Regions from separate parts of the Streptomyces sp. NPDC002328 genome, predicted to be linked through region 1. Evidence: riboswitches for the same ligand, from Rfam matches in the RefSeq annotation. Region 1 holds a riboswitch; each other region holds the start of a gene.

Evidence for each region. Region 1 has a riboswitch for cyclic di-AMP ahead of ACFYX4_RS10075 (transglycosylase family protein). Riboswitches for the same ligand answer to the same signal wherever they lie in the genome.
Region 2: it holds a riboswitch for cyclic di-AMP, as region 1 does, so the genes downstream of both, ACFYX4_RS08930 (transglycosylase SLT domain-containing protein) here and ACFYX4_RS10075 (transglycosylase family protein) in region 1, are expected to answer to the same signal.
Region 3: it holds a riboswitch for cyclic di-AMP, as region 1 does, so the genes downstream of both, ACFYX4_RS26580 (M23 family metallopeptidase) here and ACFYX4_RS10075 (transglycosylase family protein) in region 1, are expected to answer to the same signal.
Region 4: it holds a riboswitch for cyclic di-AMP, as region 1 does, so the genes downstream of both, ACFYX4_RS23375 (C40 family peptidase) here and ACFYX4_RS10075 (transglycosylase family protein) in region 1, are expected to answer to the same signal.

What each region holds. Positions count from the first base shown of each region.
Region 1 covers NZ_JBIARQ010000003.1:85,203-87,372, forward strand. Annotated here, with positions in the region: gene ACFYX4_RS10075 (transglycosylase family protein) at 142-852, opposite strand; cyclic di-AMP (ydaO/yuaA leader) riboswitch at 857-1,025, opposite strand; gene ACFYX4_RS10080 (transglycosylase family protein) at 1,254-2,170, opposite strand, start outside.
Region 2 covers NZ_JBIARQ010000002.1:554,109-556,278, reverse strand. Annotated here, with positions in the region: gene ACFYX4_RS08935 (HAD family hydrolase) at 1-523, shown strand, start outside; gene ACFYX4_RS08930 (transglycosylase SLT domain-containing protein) at 554-1,036, opposite strand; cyclic di-AMP (ydaO/yuaA leader) riboswitch at 1,040-1,226, opposite strand; gene ACFYX4_RS08925 (polyprenyl synthetase family protein) at 1,864-2,170, shown strand, end outside.
Region 3 covers NZ_JBIARQ010000011.1:254,487-256,656, reverse strand. Annotated here, with positions in the region: gene ACFYX4_RS26585 (aldo/keto reductase) at 1-13, opposite strand, end outside; gene ACFYX4_RS26580 (M23 family metallopeptidase) at 129-1,163, opposite strand; cyclic di-AMP (ydaO/yuaA leader) riboswitch at 1,171-1,329, opposite strand; gene ACFYX4_RS26575 (PP2C family protein-serine/threonine phosphatase) at 1,584-2,170, opposite strand, start outside.
Region 4 covers NZ_JBIARQ010000009.1:151,671-153,840, reverse strand. Annotated here, with positions in the region: gene ACFYX4_RS23385 (ATP-dependent Clp protease proteolytic subunit) at 1-48, shown strand, start outside; gene ACFYX4_RS23380 (hypothetical protein) at 56-361, shown strand; cyclic di-AMP (ydaO/yuaA leader) riboswitch at 730-923, shown strand; gene ACFYX4_RS23375 (C40 family peptidase) at 927-1,400, shown strand.

The sequences.
Region 1 (2,170 bases):
AACAAAAGACCCCGCCCCGGTGCGTACGGGGGAACACGCACCGGGGCGGGGAGCCCGTGGGGACGGGGGGTGACCCTCACGAGGCCCTCAGTGTGCGGGCCTCGGTTGTGAGGGCGCTGTGGCTTCGTTCGGAGCCGGGTGTCACTTCAGGTGAAGCTGCTGACCCGGGTAGATGAGGTTGGCGTCCTGGACGATGTCCTTGTTCAGCTCGAAGAGCTTCGCCCAGCCGCCGGCGACCTTCTGCTTCTCGGCGATGGAGCTGAGGGTGTCGCCCGCGACGACCTTGTACTCGCCGTCGCCCTTCTTGACCTTCTTGCCGGTCGGGGTGGTGACGGTCTTCTTGCTCTCGGCGGCCGGACGCTCGGCGGAGCGGGAGGCGCCCTGCTTCTCGGTGGAGCGCTTGCTCGTGTCCGAGGAACCGGAGTCGGAGCCGCTGCCCGAGGAGCCGGAGCCGCTGCCGGAGGAGCCGCCGGTGTAGGAGGCGTTGGACAGGCCCTTGCCGCAGACCGGCCAGGCGCCCTTGCCCTGGCCCGCGAGGACCTTCTCGGCGATCTGGATCTGCTGCGACTTGCTGGCCTTGTCGGCGGTGGAGGCGTACTGCGTGCCGCCGTACGCGGCCCAGGTCGACGCGGAGAACTGGACGCCGCCGTAGTAGCCGTTGCCGGTGTTGATGGACCAGTTGCCGCCGGACTCGCACTGGGCGACGGCGTCCCACTCGGAGGCGGTGGCGGCGGAGGCGTTGCCGGCCGCCATCAGCGGGGCGGCGACGGCGGCGGTGGTGACACCGGCCAGCGCGACGGCGCGGGTGGCCTTGGACGGACGACGGTGCTTGCCCTTGCCGGTAAACAGCATGGATCGATCCCCTCACCGACGCCTGCGAGGTGAGCTGTCGGGTTCGGGCCGGTTGAGTTGCCCGGCCACTCCTCCGTGGGAGGCGTGGCTTCACCCCGAGCCGGATCCAGCTGAACCGCTGGGCCCGGCGCTTACCTTGGGTCCCCCGCTCCTGCCTACGGCGCTTGACGCGACGACTGTTCCCGGACGGCCACTGGCAGGATTCGGCGTTGCGGCGGCCGGGGCTCGGGTTGCCGAGCGGTCATGACCGTACGCACGCGATCGACGGAATTTCAAAGACGATCAGGGCTTCTGAGACTCATCCCACACTTTCACCAAACCGGACATTCGGCGCGAAGTGTGACGTGAACTCCCCCCGTTTCAGGGGGTTTTCCACCGTCTTGGACCGTCCCGCCGGAGCGCTACTCGGCTCCGGTCGTCAGCGTCTGACCGGGCGTGATGTCGCTCGGGTCGGCGCCGATGACGTCCTTGTTCCCGTCGTAGAGCGCGCGCCATCCGCCGTCGACGCCAAGGGAGTCGGCGATGGACTCCAGGGAGTCGCCGTCCTGGACGACGTAGGTACCGGCCGCGCCGCTGAGGGAGTTCGCGGCGTGGCGTCCGGGAGAGGCCGCGCTGTCGCCGCCGGTCGCGCTCTCGTCGGCCGTGGAGCCGCGGTGGCGGCCGGAGCCGAGGGTGTCGGCGCCGAGCGTCTCGGCGTCGGCGGCGAGGGAACCGGTGTCGACGAGACTCCAAGAGCCCGCACCCTGAGCGGAATTGTCCGACTCGTCCAGTTTCGGGGACTCCGTGGGCGAGCTGCCGCCCGCCTGTGAGCCCGCCGCGCCGGCAGGGTCGTCCGGCTTCGCGGATCCGCCCTCTTCGGAGTCCGCGGCGGAGGAAGAGGATGAAGGCGACGAAGGCGTCGAGGAGGGGGAAGAGGAGGACGAATCACCCGAATCCGCCGAGGAGCCGGCGGACGGGTCGGTGGACGCGCTGCCGGAATCCCGCGAGGAGCCGGAGGAGTTCGAAGAACCGGAACCCCGGGACAGGTCGGACAAGCCGGACGAAATGGAGGAGTCGGACTGGTCGTCCGCGACGCCGGTGTCGACGGAACCCGAGGCCGCGTCCGCGGTGAGACCGGACGTCAGGCCGCAGGTGCCCCAGGCGCCGACGCCCTGGTCGGCGAGGACCTTCTGGGCCACGGCGATCTGCTGGTTGCGGCTGGCCAGGTCGGGGCGCGAGGCGTAGTCGGCACCGCCGTACTTGTCCCAGTCGTCCTGACTGAGCGCCAGTCCGCCGTACTCGCCGCCGCCCTGGTCGGCGCTCCAGGAGCCGCCGGTCT
Region 2 (2,170 bases), on a different contig from region 1:
GACGGCGATCGGCAAGATCGAGGCCGAGGTCGGGCAGGTGTTCGCGGCCGTCGACCAGGACGGGGTCGACGGGCTGACGCTCATCGAACCGGGCTACCTGATGCCGCACCCGACCCTGCCCGCCCTGCGCGTCGGCTCGCGCGAGGACCTGTGGTGCGAGCCGATCAGCAAGGTGCTGCTGCGCCATCCCACCCTGACCGACGACGAGTTGGCGTCGACAGCCCGCTCGGTGGTCGGCTCGCTCGCCACGGTCACCATGTCGGGGCCGGGCACGGTGGAGCTCCAGCCGTCCGGCGTCACCAAGGCGACGGGCCTGGCCCTGGCCGCCGAGCACCTCGGGCTGCGGCCCGAGGACACGCTCGCCTTCGGCGACATGCCCAACGACATCCCGATGTTCGACTGGGCGGCGCGCGGTGTGGCGATGGCCGACGCCCATCCCGAGCTCAAGGCGGTGGCCGACGAGGTGACGACGTCGAACGAGGACGACGGCGTGGCCGTCGTCCTCGAACGTCTCTTTCCCTGATCGACCTGACCGGCCTGGTCGAAGAAGTGATCAGTACGCGCCGAAGACGTTGTCGATCGAGCCGTAGCGGTCGGCCGCGTAGTTGCAGGCGGCGGTGATGTTGGCGACCGGGTCGTACGGGTCGTACGCGGTGCCGGCGACGTGGTACGCGGCGAAGGTCGGGTCGATGACCTGGAGCAGGCCCTTGGACGGGGTGCCCTTGACCGCGTTGGAGTCCCACAGGTTGATGGCGTTCGGGTTGCCCGACGACTCACGGATGATGTTGCGGTAGATGCCGTTGTAGGTGCCCGGGATGCCCTTCTCGGCCATGATCGCGAGCGACTGGCGGATCCACCCGTCGAGGTTGTTGGGGTAGCCGGCCAGCGTGGTCGCCGGGGGAGCGGCGGCCGTGGAGGCGGTGGTCGCGGAGGCGGTGGTCGCTCCGACGAAGGGGAGGGCGAGCACGGCGGCGCCGGTGCAGGCGACGGCGATGGCGCGGGCGAAGCGGCGGCGGGGCTGAGCGGCAGCGGGCATGGGGAAGTTCCTCTCCGGCGCCTGCGAGGTGAGCTGTCGGGTTCGGGCGGGGAGGTGCCCGGTCGGCCGCCGTACGGATACGGCGGCACGACTTCACCCCTAGCCGTGCCGATACGTGCGTGACGTACGGTCCGGCGGTCTTTCTGGGTCCCCCGCTCCTGCCGTGCGAGATGTTCGTCGATGGATGACGTCGGGCGGCGGCAGGATGAGGCGTCTGCCCGACTGGCCGGGAACGTATGCGAGAGCACATGTCCGGAACAAGTACCGGATTCGGGGAACACCCCTATTGACCTTGGTCTGGTGTTTTTGGGATGCTTGATCCTTTGCTTTCGGCAAGTGTCAACTCGGGTGCCGGGCTGAGGGATCCGGGGGTCGGTACGGGGTCGGTGGTTCCGTGACGAAGTGAGCCAACTCACCCGTGATGACAAGAGTGGGTAAATCGGGCAATGGGCGTGAAGTCGCTTTTAAAGGGGTGGGGGCGGAATCCAGGAATTCAAATGGAGGGAATGTCTGATTTGATGCCGTTTATCGAAGGCTTCGTGAGATACGGCACACCTCCGGGCATGTATCGGCGCTTCCGGGTGAGTCGATGGGGGTGGACAGGTGTCCGACCGGATCATCGGATCGGATGATCGGAAAGTCGGCGGTCGTGATCCGGTGCCTCCCGGGCCGAACGCGGCACCTCCCGGTCGAGCGACGTGGGGGCCGGGTGACGTGGGGGCTTATCGGTGATCGAAACGTGACCGGATACGCTGACTTGAGTGATGGCAGCGACGTATCGACAAACCGTGTAACGCCACTAGACACCAGCAGACAGGAGACCCCTCGTGACCGTCGTCGGGCCGTTTGGGCTGAGCGTGCGGGACCAGGCTCTGGAAGCCGATGTCCAGGCCGGATTGGCGGCTGTCGAGGAAGGCTTGCTCGAGGCCACCAAGAGTGAGGTTCCCTTCATCACCGGTGCCGCGCAGCATCTGGTCCGGGCGGGCGGGAAGCGGTTCCGGCCGCTGCTCGTGATGCTGGCGGCGCAGTTCGGCGACCGGCACGCGCCGGGCATCGTGCCGTCGGCCGTGGTGGTGGAGCTGACCCACCTGGCCACGCTGTACCACGACGACGTGATGGACGAGGCAGAGGTGC
Region 3 (2,170 bases), on a different contig from region 1:
GCGGAGAAGTCATGCTTCTCGTCAACGCATCGGCCGGAGGCGCTCATTCCGCGCCTCCGGCCAAGGGTTGGTAAATCCGGGAGATCTCAGGGGCCCGGGTCCCAGGGGCCCGGAGGTCTCTCAGGGGCTCAGACGTTGAGGCCCTTGTCGCGCAGCCAGGCGCCCGGGTCGATGCCCGCGCCGCCGCCCGTGTGGACCTCCAGGTGGAGGTGGGCGCCGGTGACGTTGCCGGTGGCGCCGACGCGGCCGATGACCTCGCCGGTGGTGACCTTCTGGCCGACGTTGACGCTGATGGAGGACTGGTGGGCGTACCAGATCTCGGTGCCGTCGTCGAGGGTGAGCACGGTCTTGTACCCGTACGACCCGTCCCAGCCGGCCGAGGTGATGGTGCCGCCGTGCACGGCCTTGATCAGGGTGCCGGTGGGGGCCGCGAAGTCGAGACCGGTGTGGTACCCGGAGGACCAGTAGGCGCCGGCCTGACCGAACGACGAGGTGATGGTGTACGAGGAGGTCGGCAGCGTGTACTGACCGGCGAGCTTGGCCAGGCGCTCGGCCTCGGCCTTCTTCGCGGCCTCCTCGGCCGCCTTCTTCTTCGCGGCCTCGGCCTTGGCCTCCGCCTCCTGCTTGGCCTTGGCGGCGGCGTCGGCCTCGGCCTTGGCGGCTGCCGCCGCGGCGGCGGCCTGGGCCTTGGCCTCGATCTGGGTCTGCTGCGACTCGGCCTGCGCCATGATCCGGCTGCGGAGCACCTCACCGGCGTCGGCGGCGCTCTCGGCGACGGTCTCCTGCGCGGCGACCGGGTCGGCGGCGACGCTGCCGAAGCTCGCGAGGGCCGGCGCGCTCTCCTTGGGGGTGTCCTCGTCCGAGATGAGGGAACCCACTGAGGGGAGGTCCGGCATGGAGATGGAGACCGGCGGCTTGCCGGTGTTGGCGCTGGCCATGCCCGCGCCGCCGACAGCGGCTATGACGCCGACGCCGAGAACGGTGGAGCTGCGGGCGAGTCCGCCGCGCTGCTTGGCGACACGGTGCCGACCGCGAACCGGGCGAACGGTCTCCGCGGTGGGATTCCATTCCTCCCAGGGGCCCTCGTCGGTGCGGTAGCTGCCGTACCCGAAGGTCTGGCTGGGCGCGGAGGGGGCTTCCGCGGCAGGGCGGTTGGACGCCACGCGGGCGCACTCCTTTCCTTCCGTCGCCTACCGGGTTAGCTGACGGGTTCGGAGCGGGAAGGTCTCCTACGCGCGTATACCGGCCGTTGTCACACGGCGGCTCGGCGCGATTCACCCCAAGTTGGTGGTTCCCCGGTTCCCTTGCGGGATTCGGCGCGTGCGCACGGAGCCGACTCTTGTGACGGCTGGGACGACCGCGCTGCGTTATCGAACGTTAATAGACTCGGGGGCATGTTTCCAAGCTGTTCCTCTTGATCAACAACATTTCTGGCCTGGACTTTCGCCCCATGACCGGTGAAAAACGGGCGAGTTGACCACACCTCCATCCCCTACGGGCCACCCCTGAGCCCACCACGGCAGGTGACGAAGCGTCAGATGTCATGCGCAGGGCACTCGCCCGATCACCCGACGTGACATTGATCAAGGATGCCGTACGGCGAGCAGCGCCATGTCGTCCGTCGTCCCGCCCCGGGTGTGCCGGCGTACGTCGTCGGCGAGGGCGGCGAGCAGCGCGGCGGGGTCGGGGTAGGCGCGGCCGGCGAGCCGCTCCTCGGGGTCGTAGAAGCGGCCGTCGGCGTCGCGGGCCTCGGAGAGGCCGTCGGTGTAGAGCAGCAGGGTGGACCCGCCGGGGTAGGCGGTCTGCTGCGCGCGGACGGGCCAGGCGCCCAGGTCGCCCATGCCGAGCGGCAGCGCGGCCTCCCGGGCGGGCAGCGCGCGGACGGCGCCGTCGGCGGCGATCAGCAGCGGCGGGGGGTGGCCGCGGTTGAGGAGGCGGACCACGCCGTCGCCGTGCGGAATCTCGGCGAGGACGGCCGTGGCGAACCCCTCCAGGGTCTCCAGGCTCTCCCGCCGGGCGCTCTCCCGGGTGAGCGCCCGCTCCAGGCGCTCCGCGACCGCCTCCAGGGTGACCTCCTGCTCGGCGGCCTCCCGGAAGGCCCCGATGACGACGGCGACGGCGGCGACGGCCCCCATCCCCTTGCCCCTTACATCCCCTACGACCAGCCGGA
Region 4 (2,170 bases), on a different contig from region 1:
GCGGACGGGATCGTCCCGCCCCGCGGGGCCGCTCCGGGCGGGAGGTGAGCCGCCGGTGCTGCCCGAGCTGCCGCCGCTGCCCGCGCTGACCCGCGCCGAGGCCGAGTTGATCGACCGTTACCTGGAGGCGGTCGACCTGCTCGGCCGGATCAACCCCGCCCGTGACGGCGACACCTACCGTGGGCTGCGCGCCGCGCAGGCGCTGGTGGGCAGGGCGGTGGCGCTGCGGGACGCGCTGACGCTGATGCACCAGCGGGGCGAGAGCGAGCTGCACGCGCCCACGCTCGCGCGGGCGCTGCGCGTCCTGGACGGGGAGCGCAGGGCGGCGCGCGTCGCCGTGCCGCCGCTCTCCGACAGTTGACGCATGGACTTTTCGGCCCGGACGATCGGCGGCGCGCGCGTCCCGTCCGGGCCGGAGTCGAAACGGACCAAACGGCGTACGGCTGTTCGGAGGAGATGTGACTGCCTTTTCCGGGCCCTTGCGGTTGCGCGGCGGGCGTGCCCGACGGGTGGAATGGAGGGTTCCAGTGCTGGTCGGGGGCCTTATGACACGTTGACATCTGATCGAACATCAGGGTGTCCACCCGAACGGGTGAGTGGTGAGTAACCCCACAAATCCCCGATTCCATTGGGATTTTCGGACATCGGTGAGCCAAGATCCCTGTCTGACGACAAGACCCCGCCACAAGCGGCGGGGCAATCCGTGCGGACGCCGAGTCCTGCCGCCGTTCGGATGACAGGTCGACAGAAGTGCATCGGCAGGAGTGGAGGACCCAAGCACGACGGGTCGCCGGGACGGTCGTCTCCGAACGGGAGACGCGCCGGGTCGAGCAGCCCTTGGGGTGAAGCCGCAGCAGCGGCCGGGCAACTTTGTCAGCCCGAATCCGACAGGTCATCCTTCACAGGCGGCTGACGAAGGGTTGCGCATGACTGCGCTCAATCGTGTCCCGTCGCTCATGGTCCGAGCCGGTACGGCCTCGGCGTTCGCCATCGCCGCCGTGGGCGGCTCGATCGTGGTCCCGGGTGTCGCCTCCGACGCCGCTGCCGCCACGCCGGCGACGAAGGCACTTCAGGTCGCGGCCTCCAAGAAGGGCTCGCCTTACAAGTACGGCGCCGCCGGACCCAACCGGTTCGACTGCTCCGGGCTGACCATGTACTCGTTCAAGAAGGCGGGCAAGAAACTGCCCCGCACCGCGGCTCAGCAGTACAACAAGACCCGCCACATCGGCGCGGCCAGCCGCAAGGCCGGAGACCTCGTGTTCTTCCACTCGGGGTCGAACGTCTACCACGTCGGGATCTACGCCGGCGGCGGCAAGATCTGGCACTCGCCGAAGACGGGTGACGTGGTCCGGCTCCAGAAGATCTGGACCAAGAGCGTCTGGTACGGCCGAGTCAAGTAACCTCCCGGGACGGTGGCCGCCCCTGACAGCCCCACCGCCCCGGGACCCCCTCCGTGGGGGTGCCCTCCGCTCCGGGCGAGGGTGCCTGGACCGGGGCGACGGCGCCCCGTCCGGGCGAGGACGACTCGATCCGGGCCGGGGTAACCCGACCGAGCGAGGCGACTCGATCCGGTCGCCGACACCCCGCCCGGGCGACGGTGCCTCGATCGCGGGCGGGCGGTGACCCGCCCGAGCGAGGATGACTCCATCCCTGCGGGGTGCCCCGTCCGGGCGACGGTGCGTCGAATCCGGGCGGGCGGTGTCCGTCCGGGCGAGAGGCACTCGATCCTGGGCGGGTGGTGACTGTCCCGGAAGGGTGGTGTCCCGTCTGGGCGCGGACGCCTCGATCCCGGCGGGGGTGACCCGTTCGGGCTACGGTGCCTCGATCCTGGACGGGCGGTGGACGTCCAGGAGGGGCAGTTTCCCGTCCAGCGAGGGTGACTCGATCCCGGCGGGAGTGACCCGTTCGGGCTACGGTGCCCCGATCCCGGGCGGGCGGTGACCCCTTCGGGCGAGGGCGGCTTCGTGTCGGTGGGGTGACCCGTTCGGGCGAGGGGGGCTTGGGCCCGGTGGGCTGTGGTCCCTTTCGGGACGGCGTGGACTCGGCTTCGGTCGAGCGGCGACTGCGTCCCGGGCGGGAGAAGAAATCGGCGAGCGGCGACCCGGCCTGGGGCGGGCGCCGACTCGGATGCGGGCCGTCTGCGTCCTGGGCGGACAGTGCGGGCCGGCCT